One region of the Paenibacillus sp. DP01 genome, then DNA from elsewhere that is predicted to be linked to it. Evidence: predicted binding sites of a transcription regulator. Region 1 holds the regulator's gene; each other region holds the start of a gene.

Region 1 (2,278 bases):
CATTGTTGTGATACGTCCGTCTGCTTTTCCATGCCAGTTACGCGCAAAAGTCACGGCCTCAGCTAGCTTGATCCGCTGTTCTTCTTCTGAACAGAGTCCAATGGCTCCACGCATCAAGCTTGCACGAATGCCCGACTCTTCAGCTACACGAGCCACCTCATCCATATGATCGTACATATCCAGGAAAGTCGTGGTTCCACCTTTCAGCATTTCCAGCACTGACAAAGAAGTTCCCCAGTACACATCCGTAGATGTAAACTTGGCTTCCATAGGCCACATTTTTTCCTGAAGCCACACTTGAAGTGCCAAATCATCTCCATACCCTCGCAGCAGAGACATCGCCGCATGACCATGAGTATTGATCAGACCAGGTAAAAACAATAACCCCTTGCCGTCGATTGCTTCTGTCTCTTCCTCACCCGCAGGCAAAGTCTCGCCAATGTAAGTAATACGGCTATCCTCCACAATCATAAAACCATGGATTACCCCAGCCTCGGGTCCATTCACGGCAAACGAGCCGTTTTTAATCATCCATTTATTCACTGTCATATTGTGCTTCTTCCTTTCCGTCCTCCAGATAATAAGCGAGGCTAAGCAAATCAGTTGTAAAGTCTGTGGCATGTATCCGAATGTTAGCCGGTGCCTTGAGAATGATAGGTGCAAAGTTCAAAATCGCTCCAATTCCACTCTCAATCAGCCTATCAGCTACGTGCTGTGCCTCAAAATCAGGTACAGTAATAATCCCGATTCGTATATTTTTTTCTTTCACAGTCGCTTCCAGTTCATCCATCGGCTGTACGACCAAAGTATTGATTCTGGTCCCAACCTTATCCGGGAACGCATCAAAAACCGCCACAATCTTCATATTGTCTTTTAAATAAGCATTATAGTTCGATAGGGCTTGACCCAGATTACCTGCTCCGACCAATACTACATTAATTTGCTGGTCGATTTTCAGGATATGGCGTATTTTCTCAATTAGATAAGAAACATCGTAACCGATGCCCTTCCGACCAAAATCGCCAAAATAGGCAAGATCTTTACGAATTTGGGCCGGATTCAAATCTAACCTCTGTCCCAGCTCTTGAGAAGAGACCGTAGCCACCTCCCGTTTGTGCAGTGCATTCAGATAACGTAAATATACGGGTAATCTCCGTACGACAGCCTCTGAAATTTTATCTGATTTCATACTTGCTCCCCCTAATTGTAACGGACTTTAAGTGTCCGTCCGTTGTGCCTCTGTCTCCGGGGCGGATTGGAGCCATTCGGCGATGCGGGGCACCATTTGCTCCGATGGCATATGCTCCATTTTTGGTCCCGGTAACGAGTACAAAAAGTGCTTTCCATAATAGGATTCGATCACACGCGTATCGTAAACGATGACGACTCCGTGGTCGCTCGCTGTACGTACCAATCGCCCAAAACCCTGTTTGAAGCGAATAACTGCTTGTGGTACAGACAGCTTCATAAATGGATTCTTCTTCTGCTGCTGGAGCAACTCGCTTTTGGCCTCCAGTAACGGGTGGTTAGGCGGTTGAAACGGCAAGCGAACGATAGCCAGACAAGTCAAAGCTTTCCCTGGAATATCGACGCCTTCCCAGAAGCTACTGGTTCCCAGCAATACAGAAGCTTTCGCTTCCTGAAAACGGCGGGTTAGCTTGCTGCGACTCCCACTGTCCACACCTTGTCCTAACACGGTAATATCGCTGGACGCTAACGCCTCTTTGAGCGGCTCATACACTTGCCGGAGCATCCGATAGGAAGTAAACAGAACGAGCATTCTCCCCCGCGTCGCCTGGGCAGTCGCTCCTAGAGAGCTAACGAGCATCTCTACAAAATGTGCATCTCCTACACTGCCCTTCACACTCGGAAAATCTCGCGGAATGACCAGCAACACCTGATCCCTGTAATTAAAGGGTGATGGGAGCTGTGACGTCATTAATCGTCCTTGATCTGCGGCCTCCTGCAAGCCGAGTTGATCGGTCATGTACTGAAACGATTTATCTACCGATAAAGTAGCAGATGTCAGAATAATACTTCTTTTTTTGTCAAAAAACATTTCTTTCAACTGGCGGCTCACATCGACGGGCACCGCATAAAATTGCAATGATTTACTACGGAATTGTCCACTCGCTTCAAGCCAATATACGGTTGTTTCATCATCGAGTCGTATAAAGAAGCGCAAATTTTCCCTAATCCCCGCCAAATCCTTAAGCAGACCCGTGATATCTGTAATGAGACTATCCGCCGCATAATCGTCATGTTCTTCCTTGACATC
Region 2 (2,278 bases), 160 kb from region 1:
TTGCGCCATGTGTGGAAGGTGCATTTACAATGATACGTCCTGTTTGCAAACGATCTGCGAAGCGAGCAATAACATCCTCATCTTGCGAATGGATTGCTGACGAGTGACCCATACCGCCGAACTCTACGACTTCAGCAGCACGTTGTATACCTTGCTCTGCATTTTTTACTTTGTAGCAAGCCAATACCGGACTCAATTTTTCCGCAGATAATGGGAATTTGGTTCCTACTCCTTCAATTTCAGCGACCAAAATTTTGGTTCCTGCCGGTACTGTAATACCGCTCATTTCAGCGATTTTTACAGCAGACTGGCCGACAATGGCCGGGTTCACTGCACATTTTTCTACATTCATAGCTCCTTGAGTGAGCTTAGCTGCCTCTTCTTTATTTACAAAGTAGCAACCATTAGCAATCATTAATTTCTTCACTTGCTCGAAGATAGGCTCTTCAATAATTACAGCTTGTTCCGAAGCACAAATCATACCGTTATCAAAAGATTTAGAAAGGATAAGGTCGTTCACGGCCTGTTTGATATCGGCTGTTTTCTCAATAAAGCAAGGTACGTTACCAGGACCTACGCCAAGTGCAGGTTTACCACAGCTATAAGCTGCCTTAACCATGCCTGATCCACCAGTTGCCAAAATCAACGCTACATCAGAGTGGTTCATCAGTACATTTGTTTTATCCATCGAAGGTGCTTCAATCCATTGAATACAATCCGCTGGAGCACCATGTTTAACAGCTGCTTCAAGCAAGACGCGGGCTGCTTCCGCACTACACGATTGAGCAGATGGATGGAAACCGAAAATGATTGGGTTACGTGTTTTAATGGCAATTAACGCTTTGAACATCGTAGTCGAAGTTGGGTTTGTTACTGGAGTAATCCCCATGATAATGCCGACTGGTTCAGCTATCTTTTGAAAACTATCAAAGTCATTGTCTTCAATGACACCGACGGTTTTCTCATTTTTGATGCTATGGTAGACATATTCTGTTGCAAACATGTTTTTGGTGATTTTATCCTCGTACACACCACGTCCTGTTTCTTCAACAGCCAACTTCGCGAGGTGCATGTGCTTATCCATCCCTGCGAGTGCCATAGCTTGTACGATTTCGTCAATCTGCTCCTGATTCATACTCATGAAAGCTTGCTGTGCCCGGTTCGCCCGGTCAATCAGCGTTTGAATATACTGCTCTGCGCTTTGCTCTTTTTGGATAACCTCGTTTTTAACAGCCATTTCCCTCATCCTCCTGTTATCTCGTGTACTATCTCTTGTTCACGCACTGATCGTAACACAGCTTTCTAAGATATTTTGTGATTTTTTTCACAATCTATTTAAAATTTTATTTTATGAAGTGAATTAAATCACAAAGTTTGGAATTCTGCCACTTTTACCCCCTCATCTTGCCCCAAAAACGCATTGCACAGGTATATAATGAATTTGAATTGATCAAGTTGCAGATAAAATAACATAGGATACAAAGGGGAAATGGACGATGAGAAACCCTACAAATGTAATGGAAGCCCGCGGCAACACCTGTTGCTTCTCGGAGGCCAGCTTCAACCGGCTGCAAGTGATGATGAAAGATCGAGTTATGCCAGAAAGTTCGCATCTGTTCTGGGAAGGAGATACAGCGGATAAGCTGTTTTATATTAAGCGCGGACGCGTAAAAGTGACCAAAACAACGGATGAGGGTAAGGAACTTATTCTATATATGTATCAAAGCGGCGATCTTGTTGGTCAAGCTGATCCTTTCTTCGGCACTAAGCATTCCTTTTCTGCTGAGGTTCTAGAGGACAGTGATATTGGCGTAATCGATCATACAGATTTGGAGTTGCTTATTTGCCAGCATTGTGATTTTGCGATTGACTTTATGAAATGGATGGGATCGCATCACCGCATTACTCAGACCAAGTTCCGCGATTTGATGATGTACGGCAAGCCTGGCGCTCTATGTTCCACACTCATCCGACTATGCAACACCTATGGTGAGCCTCACGGCGACTATATTCTGATTCATAAAAAGATTACTCATACTGACTTATCAAATATGATCGGTGCTACCCGGGAAAGTGTAAATCGGATGCTCAGTGATCTGCGTAAGAAAAATGCAGTCGAATACGATAATGGTATGATTGTTGTCAAGGATTTGGAAATGCTGCAAGGTGTATGTCATTGTGAATTGTGCCCACGTGAGATTTGCCGGATATAATAAATTTTTTTAATGTAAAAGGGAGTGCTGTAAGCCATTATTAGCTTATAACACTCCCTAATTTT
Region 3 (2,278 bases), 2.5 Mb from region 1:
TGTCATTGGCGTTTGCTGACGCACATACTTTTGAAGACTAGCAGATTCGCTCACATCGCCGAACAGTACAGTCCCCACAATTTTATTATCACGAAGCAGCACTTTTTTGTATGTGCGCTTCCACTCATCCTTTGCTACAATCACCGTATGTTCAGGCTGGGTTATGAATTCACCAGCTGAGAAAACATCCACCCCTGAAATTTTGAGCTTAGTGGAAACTACCGATCCTGCATAACCTTCGGTATCCGCGCCTGCCAAATGTTTGGCAATTACACTTCCCTGTTCAAACAGCGGAGCTACCAGACCGTAGCAGACCCCACGGTGTTCAACACATTCCCCTACGGCATATACATCCGGCAAGGATGTTTTCATCAAATCATCGACCACAATCCCACGGTTCGTTTCCATACCACTTTCCACAGCTACCTGGATATTAGGCTTGATTCCGACGGCCATTACGACCAAATCCGCTTCCAGCTCACTTCCATCCGAGAAGCGCAGTCCTTGTACCCGATCTTGACCGTACACCTCCGCAGTTTGCATTTGCATAGCAAACTTGATTCCCTGGCGTTCCAGTTCTGCTTTCAACATCGCAGACGCTTCCCGGTCCAGCTGACGTTCCATCAAATCTTCCATTAAGTGAACGACCGTAACATCCATTCCTAGGTTGACCAAGCCTTTAGCTGCCTCCAGCCCCAATAGACCTCCGCCAATGACAGCCGCCTTTTTATAGGTCTTTGCCGCTTCCAGCATGGCTGAGCAATCGGCGATATCCCGAAAACCAATAACGCCTGGTAATTCTTTACCCGGAATAGGCAGAATAAACGATTGTGAGCCGGTAGCTACCAAAGCCACGTCGTAGTCAATTTCCAGTCCGTCTTCGGTGCGAATCTTCTTGTGCTCACCGTCGATGCTTTTAACCATTTTTCCTGTATATAAAGTAATTCCTTGATCCGCATACCATTGCAAATCGTTCAGTATAATATCATCTATTGTTTTACTACCTTCCAACACATAAGAGAGCATGATCCTGTTATAGTTCGGATGCGGCTCACTTCCCAGGACTGTAATTTCATATTTATCTGTTAATTTTAAAATTTGTTCGACCGTATTGATACCAGCCATCCCGTTCCCTATAACCACAAGCTTCTTTTTACTGTTTATCATATACCGGTTCCTCCATTCATTCGACGCTACTTCCTATCCGACGACATCTCTACGTTTCTAATGAATATTGTTTATGCTTCTATTCTAATACAGCAGATAGGTCTATATGTGATTTCAATCACAATGTAGTTAAAATTATGAATATTTAGGGATTTCCCTATTCTATTTCAAGGGATTAAGGTAAGGACCGGGAATCATAGCAGTGTCATCGAATGAATCTTTCCAATTCATGCGTAAATACAACCGTTATAAGGAATACTTTATGAACAACTTGTATCTTATGGGAGAATGAATTGAATTGCTTGGAGGTAATCATCATGTGGTCTAAAATCATTTCTTATTTTCCTAGCTGGAGTACACTCTTTCAAGCTGGTCTCGCGTTGATTATTCCTTTAGGAATTTATTATATAAACACCTCGATTTATTCGTTTGTCGGCAGTAAGGGAGCCAAATCCAAACATAACGAAGGTCCCATGGATCAGCAGCATGAACCGAGCTCTAAAATTACAGGAAATTATGATTCCGACTTACAGGCAATTCGTGAAGCTATAGGCGAAAATAGTGATGTGCATTTTCGTGAGTTTATGGTGAAGAAATTTCATGCTCGGTCCATGTTAGTCTTCATAGATGGTATGCAGGATGAAAAGCTTATGAGCGAGCAGGTATTAGAGGTCTTGATGTTTGAGGGCCAGCAGGGTCAGGATCAACAGGAACAACCGGAAGGGTTAAGTAACTCTTTTATAAAAGAAAGCCTGATGCCACTTACGCAAATTAGTGAAGTTACCTGTATGGAGGATCTGTACGAGTTCATCCTTTTAGGTCATACCGCCTTATTAATTGAAGGAATGAAGGAAGCGCTACTGGTGGGCCCGCCTAACGGCGCTATTCGCTCCGTCAATGAGCCAACTTCTGAAGCATTGCTTCGGGGTCCCAGAATCGGTTTTACGGAAGTATTGAGTGAAAACACTTCGATGCTTCGACGCCAAGGGTTAAATAAAAGTCTGGAAATGAAGAAATTCCAAGTGGGAAGCAGAATCAAAAAGGATCTGGTTATCGCGTATATAAAGGATATTGTGAATCCGGATCTGCTTGAAGAAATAAGCCGCAGAAT

The links. Region 1 encodes Rex, which represses fermentation and respiration genes when NADH is low (regulators of the CRP and FNR family bind a similar motif). Its sites were predicted from a motif close to TTGTGAAATATTTCACAA; they were not measured.
Region 2: a site for Rex is predicted at 1,313-1,330, ahead of adhE (bifunctional acetaldehyde-CoA/alcohol dehydrogenase). Genes of this name have one in related genera too.
Region 3: a site for Rex is predicted at 1,274-1,291, ahead of nirB (nitrite reductase large subunit NirB). Genes of this name have one in related genera too.

Annotation. Positions count from the first base shown of each region.
Region 1 is NZ_CP173059.1:3,314,293-3,316,570, forward strand. It holds gene ACH59B_RS14520 (amidohydrolase) at 1-549, opposite strand, end outside; gene ACH59B_RS14525 (redox-sensing transcriptional repressor Rex) at 536-1,189, opposite strand; gene dinG (ATP-dependent DNA helicase DinG) at 1,217-2,278, opposite strand, start outside.
Region 2 is NZ_CP173059.1:3,471,355-3,473,632, forward strand. It holds gene adhE (bifunctional acetaldehyde-CoA/alcohol dehydrogenase) at 1-1,237, opposite strand, end outside; gene ACH59B_RS15340 (Crp/Fnr family transcriptional regulator) at 1,497-2,213, shown strand.
Region 3 is NZ_CP173059.1:771,885-774,162, reverse strand. It holds gene nirB (nitrite reductase large subunit NirB) at 1-1,167, opposite strand, end outside; gene ACH59B_RS03480 (spore germination protein) at 1,485-2,278, shown strand, end outside.